3 regions of the Streptomyces polyrhachis genome follow, and region 1 is predicted to be linked to each of the others. Evidence: riboswitches for the same ligand, from Rfam matches in the RefSeq annotation. Region 1 holds a riboswitch; each other region holds the start of a gene.

The links. Region 1 has a riboswitch for cyclic di-AMP ahead of ACFQLX_RS23140 (transglycosylase family protein). Riboswitches for the same ligand answer to the same signal wherever they lie in the genome.
Region 2: it holds a riboswitch for cyclic di-AMP, as region 1 does, so the genes downstream of both, ACFQLX_RS24325 (M23 family metallopeptidase) here and ACFQLX_RS23140 (transglycosylase family protein) in region 1, are expected to answer to the same signal.
Region 3: it holds a riboswitch for cyclic di-AMP, as region 1 does, so the genes downstream of both, ACFQLX_RS21565 (transglycosylase family protein) here and ACFQLX_RS23140 (transglycosylase family protein) in region 1, are expected to answer to the same signal.

The regions. Positions count from the first base shown of each region.
Region 1 covers NZ_JBHSZO010000048.1:10,278-14,991, reverse strand. Annotated here, with positions in the region: gene ACFQLX_RS23145 (dipeptidase) at 218-1,405, shown strand; cyclic di-AMP (ydaO/yuaA leader) riboswitch at 1,701-1,893, shown strand; gene ACFQLX_RS23140 (transglycosylase family protein) at 1,899-3,170, shown strand; gene ACFQLX_RS23135 (VOC family protein) at 3,265-3,633, opposite strand; gene purE (5-(carboxyamino)imidazole ribonucleotide mutase) at 3,720-4,223, opposite strand; gene ACFQLX_RS23125 (5-(carboxyamino)imidazole ribonucleotide synthase) at 4,220-4,714, opposite strand, start outside.
Region 2 covers NZ_JBHSZO010000057.1:12,087-16,800, reverse strand. Annotated here, with positions in the region: gene ACFQLX_RS24335 (cation diffusion facilitator family transporter) at 1-482, shown strand, start outside; gene ACFQLX_RS24330 (MFS transporter) at 625-1,956, shown strand; cyclic di-AMP (ydaO/yuaA leader) riboswitch at 2,240-2,383, shown strand; gene ACFQLX_RS24325 (M23 family metallopeptidase) at 2,395-3,477, shown strand; gene ACFQLX_RS24320 (peptidoglycan-binding protein) at 3,762-4,714, shown strand, end outside.
Region 3 covers NZ_JBHSZO010000040.1:22,177-26,890, forward strand. Annotated here, with positions in the region: gene ACFQLX_RS21550 (DUF501 domain-containing protein) at 1-88, opposite strand, end outside; gene ACFQLX_RS21555 (FtsB family cell division protein) at 154-621, opposite strand; gene eno (phosphopyruvate hydratase) at 790-2,070, opposite strand; gene ACFQLX_RS21565 (transglycosylase family protein) at 2,296-2,958, opposite strand; cyclic di-AMP (ydaO/yuaA leader) riboswitch at 2,963-3,100, opposite strand; gene ACFQLX_RS21570 (transglycosylase family protein) at 3,448-4,287, opposite strand; gene ACFQLX_RS21575 (recombinase family protein) at 4,610-4,714, opposite strand, start outside.

The DNA of each region.
Region 1 (4,714 bases):
TCTGGCCTCAAACGCCGGCCGGGCTGTATTGGCGCTGCGCGCCTCGTCCTCAAACGCCGGACGGGCTGGGAGTGGTGCTTTCGCGCCTCGACCTCAGGCGCCGGACAGGCTGGGGGTGGTGCTTTCGCGCCATGGCCTCAAGCGCCGGACAGGCTGAGTTGCGGCTTCGTGCGGGCCCTTGCGGGGGCTGGGGGGTGGGGTCGTTAGGGTCGGGCGTATGAACGAGCTTCTTGCGCATGCCGTGAATCTGCTGGCCGAGTATCCGATCGTGGACGGGCACAACGATCTGCCGTGGGCCTTGCGGGAGCAGGTGGCGTACGACCTGGAGCTGCTGGATATCTCGCAGGACCAGCGGGCGCGGTTGCACACCGATCTGCGGCGGTTGCGGGCCGGTGGGGTGGGGGCGCAGTTCTGGTCGGTGTACGTGCCCTCGTCGCTGGTCGGCGGGGCGGCGCTGACCGCGACGCTGGAGCAGGTCGACGCGGTGCGGCTGCTGGCCGCGCGCTATCCGCGCGAGCTGCGGCTGTCGTTCACGGCGGCCGACATGGAGACGGCGCGTTCCGAGGGGCGGATCGCCTCGCTGATGGGTGCGGAGGGCGGGCACTCCATCGACAACTCCCTCGGTGCGCTGCGGGGGTTGTACGAGCTGGGGGTGCGCTACATGACGCTCACCCACAACGACAGCAACGACTGGGCGGACTCCGCCACCGACGAGCCGCGCCACGACGGGCTGGCCCCGTTCGGCGAGGAGGTCGTGCGGGAGATGAACCGGCTCGGGATGCTCGTCGACCTCTCCCACACCGCCCCGGCGACGATGCGCGACGCGCTGCGGGTGAGCGAGGCGCCGGTGATCTTCTCGCACTCCTCGGCGCGGGCGGTCTGCGACCATCCGCGCAACATCCCCGACGACGTGCTGGAGCGGCTGGCGGTGAACGGGGGCGTGGCGATGGCGACGTTCGTACCGAAGTTCGTCCTGCCCGCGGCCATCGAGTGGACCCTCTCCGCGGACGCGAACATGCGCGCGCACGGGCTGGATCCGCTCGATCTGAGCGAGGAGGGCAAGCGGGTCCAGCTCGCCTTCGAGGCGGCCAATCCGCGCCCGGTGGCGACGGTTTCGGTGGTTGCGGACCATCTTGACCACATGCGCGAGGTTGCCGGAGTCAACCATATTGGTATCGGTGGGGACTACGACGGCACCGCTTTCACTCCGGCCGGGCTGGAGGACGTGGCGGGATATCCGAATCTCATCGCCGAGCTTTTGCGCCGCAACTGGTCTGATTCAGACATTTCCCAGCTGACATGGCGCAATGCCGTGCGCGTGCTGGCGGATGCCGAATCGGTCGCAACGGACATCTCGGGGCGTCGCGGACCTTCTGTCGTCACGCTCGGTTCGGTAGTGGCCTAAGTCACGGATAAATGCGCCCACATTGATCCACTCGGCGGCCGGTTCGCCGCGGCGTCCCCATCTGCCCTTCCCAGGGCCGGGATTGGGGGCATGCGGGCGAACCGGCCGCCCACTGGGCGATCTTGGACGCTTGGTCCGTAGCGTCGCTTAGGTCCGTTTTGAGGTGGCGAAATGATGTTTAGACCTCTGCGGAGAGCTTGTTAAGGGACAACCCTTATGCCTACGGTGCTCGCCATGTTCCGTATGTGACCCGGGAGCATCTCGCAGCCGGTACGCCTAGTTCTGCCGCCGGTTCGCGTGCAAACGACTTATGTCACCAGGCAGAAGCGGGGGACCCACAGGTAAGCCGCCCGTCCGTGCGCCCATGCGCGGAGGGGCTTGGGGTGAAGTCGCGCCTCGAATCGGAATCCATGATTCCGCTTCAGGCCGGCCGGGCGATTCTCCAGCCCGAACCCGACAGCTCACCTCGCAGGCGTCGGAGAGGAGCACCACCATGTCCGCACGCGCACGTCATCGTCGCCTCGGCCGCATAGCGCGTTCCCGTACGACCCTCGTCGTCGCCGCCTCCGGCGCCGGCGTCGCCCTGCCGCTGCTGGCGGGCGCCGGCAGCGCACAGGCCGCCTCCGTCGACACCTGGGACGCCGTCGCCCAGTGCGAGGCCACCGGCAACTGGGCCATCAACACCGGCAACGGCTTCTACGGCGGCCTGCAGTTCGTGCAGAGCACCTGGGACGCCTACGGCGGCGGGGCGTACGCCTCGCGCGCCGACCTCGCCACCAAGGAGCAGCAGATCGCGGTCGCCGAGAAGGTGCTCGCCGACCAGGGCCCCGGCGCCTGGCCGCACTGCTCGCAGGTGGCCGGCCTGACCCAGGGCGGCCCCGCCCCGGAGCTGGGCGGCTCCGACGAGGAGTCCGCCGAGCAGTCGGCCGCGAAGCCCGCCGAACAGCCTGCCGAACAGCAGGAGAGCGCCCCGGCCGCCCCGGCCGAGAAGCCTGCTACGAAGCCCGCTGAGCAGGTCGCCGCCCCGCAGACCACCACCAAGCCGGGCACCTACCACGTGGTCAAGGGCGACACCCTCTGGGACATCGCCCAGCGCCACGAGGTCAAGGGCGGCTGGAAGTCCGTCTACGCGGCCAACAAGGCCGTCATCGGCGGCGACCCGGACCTGATCTTCCCCGGCCAGCGCTACGAGCTGGGCGCGAAGTCCCAGGTCACCTTCGAGGCCCCCAAGACCTCGCAGGCTCCCCGGGCCCAGCAGTCCTCCGCGCGCACCGCCACCACCGAGGCGCCCAAGGCCGCCACGCAGGAGCAGGGCGGCGCCGAGGAGGCTCCTGCCGACTCCACCGGCGCCAGCACCACCAGCGGCTACGTCCGCCCGGTCCCGTCCGGCATCTCCACCCCGTACCACCAGGCGGGCGGCTCCTGGGCCTCCGGCTACCACACCGGTGTGGACTTCTCCGCCGCCAGCGGCACCTCCGTGCACGCCATAGCGGCCGGCACCGTGGTCTCCGCGGGCTGGTCCGGCTCGTACGGCAACGAGGTCGTCCTCAAGCACGCCGACGGCCGCTACAGCCAGTACGCCCACCTCTCCTCGCTGTCGGTCTCGGCCGGTCAGACGGTCGGCGCGGGCACCCAGCTGGGCCTGTCGGGCTCCACGGGCAACTCCACGGGCCCGCACCTGCACTTCGAGGTGCGCACCACCCCGAACTACGGCTCGGACATAGACCCGCTCGCGTACCTGCGCGCGCACGGCGTCAACGTCTGATCCGCGCCCCACGCGCACGGCAGTGCACGGCAGTGCACAGCAATAGACGGCAGAGCCCCCCGGTTCCGGCGGACCGGGGGGCTCTGCCGTGCGCTCAGCAGGCGCAGAGGCAGAACGGGTGGCCGGCCGGGTCCGCGTAGACCCGCCAGCCGCGCTCGCCGTCGCCGGCGTCCAGCAGCGTCGCGCCCAGGGCGAGGACCCGCTCCTGCGCCGAGTCCAGCTCCGCGCGCGGCACTTCGAGGTCGAGGTGGAGCTGCTGGGCGCCGGTGGTGCCGGGCCACTGCGGCGCCACGTGCCCGGGCACGTGCTGGAAGGCGAGGCGGGCGCCGCCCTCCAGGGTGAGCTCGATCCAGTCCTCGTGGACCTGCTTGACCGTGCCGCCGAGGACCTGGGCGTAGAACTCCGCGAGCGCGCGGGGGTCGCGGCAGTCGAGGGCGGTCGGGCCGAGTACGGCGATGGGCATGGGGGCTCCTCCGTGCGGGTGGCGGGTACGGGTAACGAACCCCGCCACCGCATCATTCCCCCAACGGGGCGCGCCCGCGCGGAGGTTCAGCCCTCAAGCTTCGCCCGCAGCCGGCGGCCCTTCTCCGTCGCCTGCGCGTTCAGGTCCTCCTGGAACGCCTCCATGCGCGCGCGCACCTCCGGCTCGTACGCGCCGATGATCCGCGCGGCGAGCAGGCCCGCGTTGCGCGCGCCGCCGACCGAGACCGTGGCGACGGGGACGCCGGCCGGCATCTGCACGATGGACAGCAGGGAGTCCATGCCGTCGAGGTACTTCAGCGGGACCGGCACCCCGATCACCGGCAGCGGGGTCACCGAGGCGAGCATGCCGGGCAGGTGCGCCGCGCCGCCCGCGCCGGCGACGATCGCCTTCAGGCCGCGGCCCGCGGCGGCCTCCCCGTACGCGATCATCTCGCGGGGCATCCGGTGCGCGGACAGGACGTCGACCTCGTAGGGGATCTCGAACTCGTCCAGCGCGACCGCCGCGGCCTCCATCACCGGCCAGTCGGAGTCGGAGCCCATCACGATGCCGACCTGGGGCTGCGTGCTCATTCGGTGATCGTCCCTCGCAGGTAGCCGGCCGCGTGCCGGGCGCGGTCGCGGACGTCCGCGAGCTCGTCGCCGTAGGTGTTGACGTGGCCGACCTTGCGGCCGGGCTTCACGTCCTTGCCGTACATGTGGATCTTCAGGCCGGGGTCGCGGGCCATGCAGTGCAGGTACGCCTGGTACATGTCGGGGTAGTCGCCGCCCAGGACGTTCGCCATGACCGTCCACCTCGCGCGCGGGCGCGGGTCGCCCAGCGGGAGGTCGAGGACCGCGCGGACGTGGTTGGCGAACTGGGAGGTGACGGCGCCGTCCTGGGTCCAGTGGCCGGAGTTGTGCGGGCGCATGGCCAGCTCGTTGACGAGGATCGCGGGCTCGCCGTCCGCGCCGGCGACCTCGAACAGCTCCACCGCGAGATGGCCCACCACGTCCAGCTCGCGGGCCACCCGCAGCGCCAACTCCTGGGCACGCAGGGCCAGTTCGGGCGCCAGGTCGGGGGC
Region 2 (4,714 bases), on a different contig from region 1:
ATCTGAAGGTCACCCCCGACACCGCCGTCAAGGCCGTCGTCATGGAGGACTCCGCCGCGCTGGTCGGCCTGGTGCTCGCGGGCGGCGGCGTGCTGGGGGCGCAGCTCAGCGGCAGCCACGTCTGGGACGGTGTGGCCTCGCTGCTCATCGGCGTGCTGCTGGTGTACGTGGCCTGGACGCTGGGGCGCAGCAACGCCGAGCTGCTGATCGGGCGTTCGCTGCCCCAGCGCACGCGCCAGGGGATCCGCGAGGTGCTGCTGAGCGAGCCGGAGGTGGACTCCGTACGGGACCTGGTGACGCTGATCCAGGGGCCGCAGGAGGCGCTGGTCGCGGCGAAGGTGGACTTCCACAACATGGTGAGCGCGGGGGACGTGGAGCAGGCGTGCGTACGCATCGAGCGGGGGCTGCGGACGCGGTGGCCGCAGATCAAGCACGTCTACCTCGACCCGGAGCCGAGCCGGCTGCCGCCCCGGAAGGGGTGAGGCGGCGAATTCCCGTTGACGGCGGCCGCCCGGTCCGGCGAGACTGCCCCAAGATATCTTGACGTCAAGATATCTTGGGGTGGCCGGCGGCGGAGGGGCGGACGGGATGCGCGGCACGGGACGGGGACGCGACCGGCGGGGCGTGATCGCACAACTGCGCTATCCACCGGGCGGACGCGATGCGCGGACCATGCTCGTCGCCCAGTTCCTCGACCGCGCCGGCAACGGCGTCTGGTCCGCCTCCCGCGTCCTGTACTTCACCTTCGTCACGGGCCTGGACGCCGGCGAGATCGGCCTGCTGCTGGGCCTCGGCGGCGTCGCGGGCATCGCCGGCTCCCCGCTGGCCGGACGGCTGGCGGCGGCCGTCCCGGTGCGCACCCTGCTCGTCGGCTGCCACCTGCTGCGGATCGCCACGGTGGGGCTGCTGCTCGCCCTCGACTCCTTCGCCGCGCTGCTGCCGGTCGTGGCGCTGACCTGCGCGGCGGACCGGGCGGCGAAGACGCTGGAGATGGTCTTCGCGACCGAGGTGGCGGGGGAGGAGCGCGGCACCTATCAGGCCCTGTTCCGTACGGCGGCCAACGCCGGCTACGCGGTGGGCGCGGGGGCGGCGGCGCTGGGGCTGGCGCTGGAGGCGTACCGCTGGATGATCCTGGCCAACGCGCTGTCCTTCGCGGTGTCGGCGGCGCTGGTGCGGTGCACCCGGCTGCGGAAGGCGGCCCGGCCCCGCGCTGCCGACTCGGGCGCCGGCTCGGGCTCCGGTTCCGGCTCGGGCTCGGGCTCCGGCTCCGGTGACGCGCGCGGCGCGGGGGTGCGCAGCCCGTGGCGCGACCGGGGCTACCTGCGCTTCGTCCTGCTCGACGTGCCCATGCACCTCGACGACAGCGTGCTGATGGTCGGGCTGCCGCTGTGGCTGGTGACCGCGACGGACGCGCCGCACGCGCTGATCCCGGCCTTCCTGGTGGTCAACACGGTCATGGTCGTCCTGCTCCAACTCCCCGTCTCCCGCCGCTTCTACGGCACGCCCGGCGCGGTGCGGGCGCTGGGCCGCTACGGGGCGCTGATCGCCGCCGGCTGCGTACTGCTCGCGCTCTCGGGGCCCTGGACGCCGCTGGGCGCGGGCTGGGACTCGGCGCTGCTGCTGGCCGCGGCGGTCCTGGTCACGCTGGCGGAGCTGATGCGCTCGGTCAGCTCCTGGGAGCTGGCGGTCGCGCTGGCACCGGAGCGGGAGCGGGCGCCGTACCTGGGCGTGGCGGGCATGGCCCAGTCCGTCCAGAAGTCGGCCGGCCCCCCGCTGCTCACCGGCGCGGTCCTGGCGGCGGGCCCGGCGGGCTGGCTGGCGCTGGGCGCGGTCCTGGCGGCCCTGTCGGCACTCCAGTCCCGCACGTGCGCGCGGCGGCTGGGGGCGGTCGGCGGGGGGAGCGCGGTGGTCGCGGGGGCGGCGGCGGACGTCAAGGCGCCGTCGCACTCTCCGTGACCGGGCGCTCTCCCTTCGGAGCACGGGGCGCACGCATGTCCGCGGTGGCCGTAATCAAATCTCAACCCTACTTGCCGGTTTGAGGTGGGTTGGGTCTGAAAAATCCCTGGCCGGCGGCCAATTCTCCTGCTGGAACGACTTGGAATCCCGGGGGTGTCTCTACTAGCGTTCGATAACGCAGCGCGGTCGTCACTGTCGTCGCAAGAGACGGCACCGTGCGCCGATGTCGAATTCCGAGAGCGCAGCACCCGTAGCAGCAGCCGCCTCCGCGGCCGCTGGGACACCAGAGCCACCGCTGTGCCCAAGGGAACCGGGGAACCACCACCTTGGGGTGAATCGGGCCCAACCCCTCACGGGGCCAGGCCCGTAGGAGACCTTCCTGCTCCGAACCCGTCAGCTAACCCGGTAGACGTGAAGGAAGGAAAGGAGCACGCCCACGTGGCGTCACACAGGCCCGGCCCCAGCACGTCGTACGACGGTTATGTCCTCAATGAGGAAGGGTACGACGACGGCCCCTGGCCCCGCGAGGAGTGGACACCCGGTCAGGACGACCCGCGTTCGCGCGGTCGCCGCCGCGCTCCCAAGCAGACCCGGGGCAGCATGGCCCGCAGCGGTGCCGTCCTCGGCGTCGGCGTCTTCGCCGCCGTCGGTGCGAGCAGCATGGCGCAGGCCCAGTCCAAGCCGCCGGTGGCGATCTCCATGCCCGAGCCCGTCGCGGACGTGGCGCACGGCATAGCGGGCAGCCTCCCGGACGCCGACTCCCTGCCCGGCGTGGGCTCGCTCCTCTCGGACGAGGACGGCGCCACCACCACCACGACGACCGCCAGCACCCCGCTCACCCAGGTCGGCCTGGCCGGCGAGGACGGCACGACCGCGGTCGACTCCGGCGAGGCGCTGCGCGCCCGCATCCTGGAGCAGGCCGAGGAGCAGCAGGCCGCCGCGGACGCCGCCGAGCTGGCCGCGCTGAAGCAGGCCGCGGCGGAGAAGGCGGCCGCGGAGGCCGAGAAGGCCAAGGCGGAGGCCGAGGCCGAGAAGCAGCGCCTGGAAGAGGAGGCCCGCCGCAAGGCCGAGGAGGCCGCGAAGGCCAAGGCCGAGGCGGAGCGCCTGGCCAAGCTGGCGGCGAGCTACATCGCCCCGCTCTCCTCCTACTCGATCACCGCCGTCTACGGCCAGGCCGGCGACATGTGGTCCAGCGGCTACCACACGGGCCTGGACTTCGCGGCCTCGACGGGCACGCCGATCAAGAACGTGCACACGGGCACGATCACCAGCGCGGGCTGGGCCGGCAGCGCCTACGGCTACCAGATCATCGTCACCCTCGATGACGGCACCGAGGTCTGGTACAACCACCTCTCGTCGATCCTGAAGTCCTCCGGCAAGGTCACGACGGGCGAGGTGATCGGCCGCGTGGGCGCCACGGGCAACGTCAGCGGCGCGCACCTGCACCTGGAGGTCCACACCAGCGGCGGCGCCGGCGTCGACCCGATGGCCTGGCTGCGCAACCACGGCGCCACGGTCTGACCCCCGCCCCATAGCACCCCGCGCGCCCCCGCCGCCCACCCCGGCGCCTGCGGCGCGCCCCCGAAACGCCGGCGGCCCTGATGGCACACCCCCCGACATCAGGGCCGCTCGGCATGTCCGCGGCCCGGCGCGGTGACCCGGACACGGGGACCGCGTATTTCGGCCACGGTCGCGGAACCGGCGACCTCGGCGGCAAGATCGGTGTAACAAGTAACCTGCCAGCGACGTCAGTTGAAGAGAGTTGACGACTCCTTCCGAGCAGCGCGACAAAGGACGGTTGCCCCGTGCACGAGGACACCGAGACGTTGGCGGAGCGCTCTGCCGCCGACCTGGCGAGCTTGGAGGGGACGGACGGTGTGCTGCCTCGGGGGGCGCTGCCCGCCCAGGTGAGGGCCCCCGAGTCCGCGAAAGCCGAGTCCGCGAAAGCCGGGCCCGCGAAAGCCGGCCCCCCCGCCCTCGCCCGCCGGCGGCGCTGGATCGGCGCCGTCGCCGTCGGTGCCGCGCTTCTCGCCGCCGCCGGGGTCGTCGCCTCCACCCTCGTGAAGTCGCCCTCGCAGGCGGCGGCCGACGCCGGGCCGCCCGAGCGGTCCGTGCTGACCGCGCCCGTGGAGCACCGGGTGCTGACCTCCTCCGTCATCGTGCGCGGGCAGGTCGGCGCCGGGCAGAGCGTGGACGTGGCGCCGCAGGTATCCGGCGGGGAGAGCGCCGCCGCGCCGGTCGTCACCAAGCTGGCCGTCAAGCAGGGCGACACCCTCAGGGCGGGCCAGCTGCTGATGGAGGTCTCCGGCCGCCCGGTGTTCGTCCTGCCGGGGCGGGTGCCGGTCTACCGGGACCTCAAGCCCGGCGCCGAGGGCGACGACGTACGGCAGTTGCAGCAGGCCCTGCGCGGTCTCGGGCACGGCACCGGCGCCGACGCGGCCGGTGTCTTCGGATCAGGAACCAAGAGCGCGCTCAACTCCCTTTACACGGCGATCGGTTACGACCCCCTCCCCGCGCTCGACGACAACGGCGACGGCATCAGGGCCGCCGAGGACGCGGTGACGCAGGGCCGCCGCGCCGTGGAGGAGGCGCAGGAGGCCGCGGACGCGCAGGGCGCCGGTGCCGACGCCGACCGCGCCCTGCGCTACGCCCGCCAGGACCTCGCCAAGGCGCGCCAGGCGCTCACCGAGGCCCAGTCCGCCGCCGGACCCCGACTCCCCGCCGGGGAAGTGGTCTTCCTCCAGGGATTCCCCGCCCG
Region 3 (4,714 bases), on a different contig from region 1:
GCGGGGTACGGCCGAGCTGGGCACGTACGGCGGCGAGGTCCGCGTCCGTGGGAAGGGTGTGCGGGGTGGCGGGCGGCGGTGTTTCCATGGGTCCGATCTTCTCAGAGCCGACACACCCCCCGCCTCCGGCCGCCCAGAGCCTGCCGGGCGTCGCTACCGGTCCGCTGTGTCCACGCCGTCGAGGAGGTTGTCGTACCAGGGGCGGTCCGCCGCCCCGTCACCGTCGCGGTCGCGTTCCGCGTCCGCCGAGCCGTCCCGGACCGTGTACGAGGTCTCGCCGGGGGTGACGTAGTGGAGGCGCTCGCGGGCCTGGCGGCGGAGGTACTCCTCGTCCTGCCAGCGGGCCTTCTCGTCGCGCAGGCGCTCCACCCGGGCCGCCGAGCGCTCCTTCTCCGTGCGCTGGTCGGCGATCTCCGCGCGCTGGGACACGTACTGCCGCATCGGGTACGCCAGCGCGACGATCAGCGCGCACAGGACCAGTGCGAGGAGGGCCGCCCGGCCGGTGAGCCTGCTGCGCCGCACGGGGCGGGCGCGGTAGACGCGCTCGGACGCCCGCACGACGGCCTGCTCGCCGAGCAGCCGCAGCCGGGTGGTGGTGGAGAACCGATCCTTGGGTGGCATCGCCCCTACCGTAATGCGCCGCACACCTGCCCGAGGCGCACGGCGCAGATTCGTGCGCCGGCAAGACGGCAAAGCGCGCCGGGCGCCCGGGAGATGGGGCGCGTACGGGCCCCCGTACGCCGACGGCCGCCCCCGGCGAAGGGGCGGCCGTCGGACGTACCGCAGTGGCTACCGGCCGAAGCGCGGGAAGGCGCCGCGGCCCGCGTAGACGGCGGCGTCGTCGAGGATCTCCTCGATGCGCAGCAGCTGGTTGTACTTCGCGACGCGCTCGGAGCGGGCCGGGGCGCCGGTCTTGATCTGGCCGCAGTTGGTGGCGACGGCCAGGTCGGCGATGGTGACGTCCTCGGTCTCGCCGGAGCGGTGGGACATCATGCACTTGAAGCCGTTGCGCTGGGCCAGCTCGACCGCGTCGAGGGTCTCCGACAGCGAGCCGATCTGGTTGACCTTCACCAGCAGCGCGTTGCCCGCGCCCTCCGCGATGCCGCGGCCCAGGCGCTCGGGGTTGGTGACGAACAGGTCGTCGCCGACGAGCTGGACCTTGTCGCCGAGGCGCTCGGTGATGGCCTTCCAGCCCTCCCAGTCCTCCTCGTTCAGCGGGTCCTCGATGGAGACCATCGGGTACGAGTCGACCAGGTCGGCGTAGTAGTCGATCATCTCCGCGGCGGTGCGCTCCTTGCCCTCGAAGACGTACGTGCCGTCCTTGTGGAACTCGGAGGCGGCGACGTCCAGGGCCAGCGCGATGTCCTGGCCGGGGACGTAGCCGGCCTTCTCGATGGCCTCGACGATGAGGTCGAGCGCCTCGCGGTTGGAGGCGAGGTCGGGCGCGAAGCCGCCCTCGTCGCCCAGGCCGGTGGACAGGCCGCGCTCCTTCAGGACCCCCTTGAGGGTGTGGTAGACCTCCGCGCCCCAGCGCACGGCCTCGGAGAAGGTCTCCGCGCCGATCGGGGCGATCATGAACTCCTGGATGTCGACGTTGGAGTCCGCGTGGCTGCCGCCGTTGAGGATGTTCATCATCGGCACGGGCAGCACGTGCGCGTTGGGGCCGCCCAGGTAGCGGAAGAGCGGCAGGTCGGAGGCCTCGGAGGCGGCGTGCGCCACGGCGAGGGAGACGCCGAGGATGGCGTTGGCGCCGAGCGAGGACTTGTCCTCGGTGGCGTCCAGGTCGAACATCGCCTGGTCGATCAGCCGCTGCTCGGTGGCGTCGTAGCCCACCAGCTCCGGGCCGATCTGCTCGATGACGGCGAGGACGGCCTTCTCCACGCCCTTGCCGCCGTAGCGCGACATGTCGCCGTCGCGCAGTTCGATGGCCTCGAAGGCGCCGGTGGAGGCGCCGGAGGGGACGGCGGCACGGCCGGTGCTGCCGTCGTCGAGGCCGACCTCGACCTCGACCGTGGGGTTGCCTCGGGAGTCCAGGATCTCGCGGGCTACGACGACGTCGATCGACGGCACGGTTTCTCCTTCGAAAGGATGGCCGGCGGCGCGGGTGCGGTGCCGGCACAGGACTGGTGCGGGACCGAGCCTAACGGGTTGCCGGTCGATCAACCGTGGAGGGAGCGGTGTGCGGGCCGCACGGCGCGGGTGCGCGCTCGTGGGTCGCGAAGGATGTGCGCCCGCGGACCGCGGGGCGGCCGGGAGTCCCCTCCCGGCCGCCCCGTACGGGCTGCTGCGGATCCGTCAGGTGATCTTCAGCCGCTGGCCGGGGCGGATGAGGTTCGGATTGCCGCCCACCGTCTCGGAGTTGGCGGCGTAGACCTCCGCCCAGCCGCCGTCCACGCCGTGCTTGCGGGCGACGGTGTGCAGGGTGTCGCCGGGGCGCACGACGTACATCGCCCGGTAGACCGTGCGCGAGCCGCGCTTGGCGTCCGCCTGGGCCGATCCGTTCGAAGACCCCTTCGAGGGTGCCGCGGTCGCCGGGGGTGCCTGGCGGACACGGGCCCGCTCGGCGGCCGTCTCGGGCGCCGCGGAGCCGCGGCTGAGTCCGGCGCGCGGGCCGCAGTTGGGCCAGGCGCCGGGGCCCTGCATCCGCAGCAGCCGCTCGGCGACGGCGATCTGCTCGTGCTTGGAGGCCAGGTCGGCACGCGAGGCGTAGCGGTGGCCGCCGGCGGCGGCCCAGCTGGACCGGGAGAACTGCACCCCGCCGAAGTAGCCGTTGCCGGTGTTGATCGCCCAGTTGCCGCCCGACTCGCACCGGGCGACCTTCTCCCAGGTGTCGATCGGGGCGGCCGCGGCCGGGGCGGCGCCCACGAGGGGGAGGGCCACTGCCGCCCCGAGGAGCAGCGCGATCCGCTGGGTCGCGCTGGTCGTGCTGTCCGCGGCAGGAAGATCCGAATGCTGCATGACATTCACTTCTCACCGACGCCTACGAGGTGAGCTGTCGGGTTCGGGACTGGTGAGTGCCCGGCCGCGTGTGCTCCCACACGGCTTCACCCCAAGCCGGTCGGGTCCGCCGACGGCGGACCGCTCCCGGCACTTACCTGGGTCCCCCGTTCCTGTCCGCGGTGCGCTTGCGCAGGTGTCCGGTGAACGCCGACAGGATTCGGCGAGGCGATCACCGGTGCCCGCCGTTGGCGAGCGAGGCGACGGTAAGCACACAAACATCCCGTGTTCAAAGATTTCGGACGATACGTCAGCTCGCGTCGCCGGGTCGCCGATCGGGGCCCCGGGGACGCGGTCCGGCCGCCGTGGGCACGCAAAGCGCAGGTGGACACCGGGCCGGGCGAAGGTGCGGCCGTACGACGGGAAGCGGGCCGCCGGTAAACCCGGCGGCCCGCTTTTCGTTCGTACGCCCCACAGTGCCCGGTGCGGGCTAGCGCTCGCGGCCGGTGCTCACCACTGGCCCAGCAGACCGGACTGACCAGCGGGGATGGACTCCGCCGTGGCGCTCTGCGCCTCGTCGATCAGCTGGCCGAGGGTGTCGGCGGGGGTGGGCAGGACGCTGTCCGCGCGGTTCTTGACGCGCTTTTCACCCGATCGGCCCGGGGCCTGTGCGGCCGGGGCGCCGGGGTCGGCGGGCGCGGCGGTCGGCAGCTCGCCGGCCAGGGGGTCGATCAGGGGGTCGATCAGCGGGTCGAGGACGTCCGCGGGGGTGGGCAGCGTGGGGGCGCCGATCGTCCCGTCGAACTCGACGGGCGCGTTGTCCGGCGTACCGCGGTGCCTGCCCTTGCCGCTGCCGTTGCCCTGCTCGCCGCGGCCCTCGGCGGACTCCGGACCGCGGTGCCTGCCGCCGCCGTCGGTGAACGCCTCGTCGCCGCTCCCGGGCTCCGCCGTGTGCTCGCGGGCCCTGGTGTCCTGGCGGGCGTAGTCGGGGTAGTCCCGGCCCGGGTCGATCTCCGGGTTCCCGGCGTCCTGGCGCAGTCCGCCGAGGTCGGCGCAGCGCGGGAAGGCGTCGGGGCCCTCCGCGTTGAGGATCTGCTCGCCGACGGCGATCTGCTGGCCGCGGCTGGCGTAGTCGGGGCGGTCGGCGTAGTCGCGGCCGCCGTGCTCGTCCCACTGCTCGCGGGTCAGCTGCAGGCCGCCGTAGTAGCCGTTGCCGGTGTTGGCGCTCCAGAGGGCGTCGCTCTCGCACTGGGCGACCTTGTCCCAGGTCTTGCCGTCGGCCGCGAAGGCGGCGCTGCCGGCGGCGGCCAGCAGCGGCAGGGCGACGGCGCTGGTGACGCCGGCGGTCACGACGAAGGCGGGCGCCTGTCGGGGGCGACGGTGACGACCGTTCCCGGTGAGCATGCGTATGCCTTTCGTTCAACCGTACGTTTCGAGAGTTGGCGGTGAACATAGCCGTGTTGCGTGCCGGATCACAAGTCGATGGCCCCCGGATAACGCGTACATCACGGAATGTCCCCCGTCCCGCCACAAGGGGTTGACGCGGCCGCCCCCTTTACAGGCGGCCGAGCGGTGTGAACTCCACCGGCAGGGTGCGCAGTCCGCGCATGATGAGGCCGCCGCACACCCTGCCGCCCGCCCAACTCCAGTCCCGTGGCGGCGAAGCGCCCTATCAGGGTGCGATACCGCCCCTGAATCGGCCGGTCACGAACAGCTGCGGGAGAGTCGGTCGCCTATACGCGGGCACGCCCCGCTCCTTGGCGTTGAGCACCTCCAT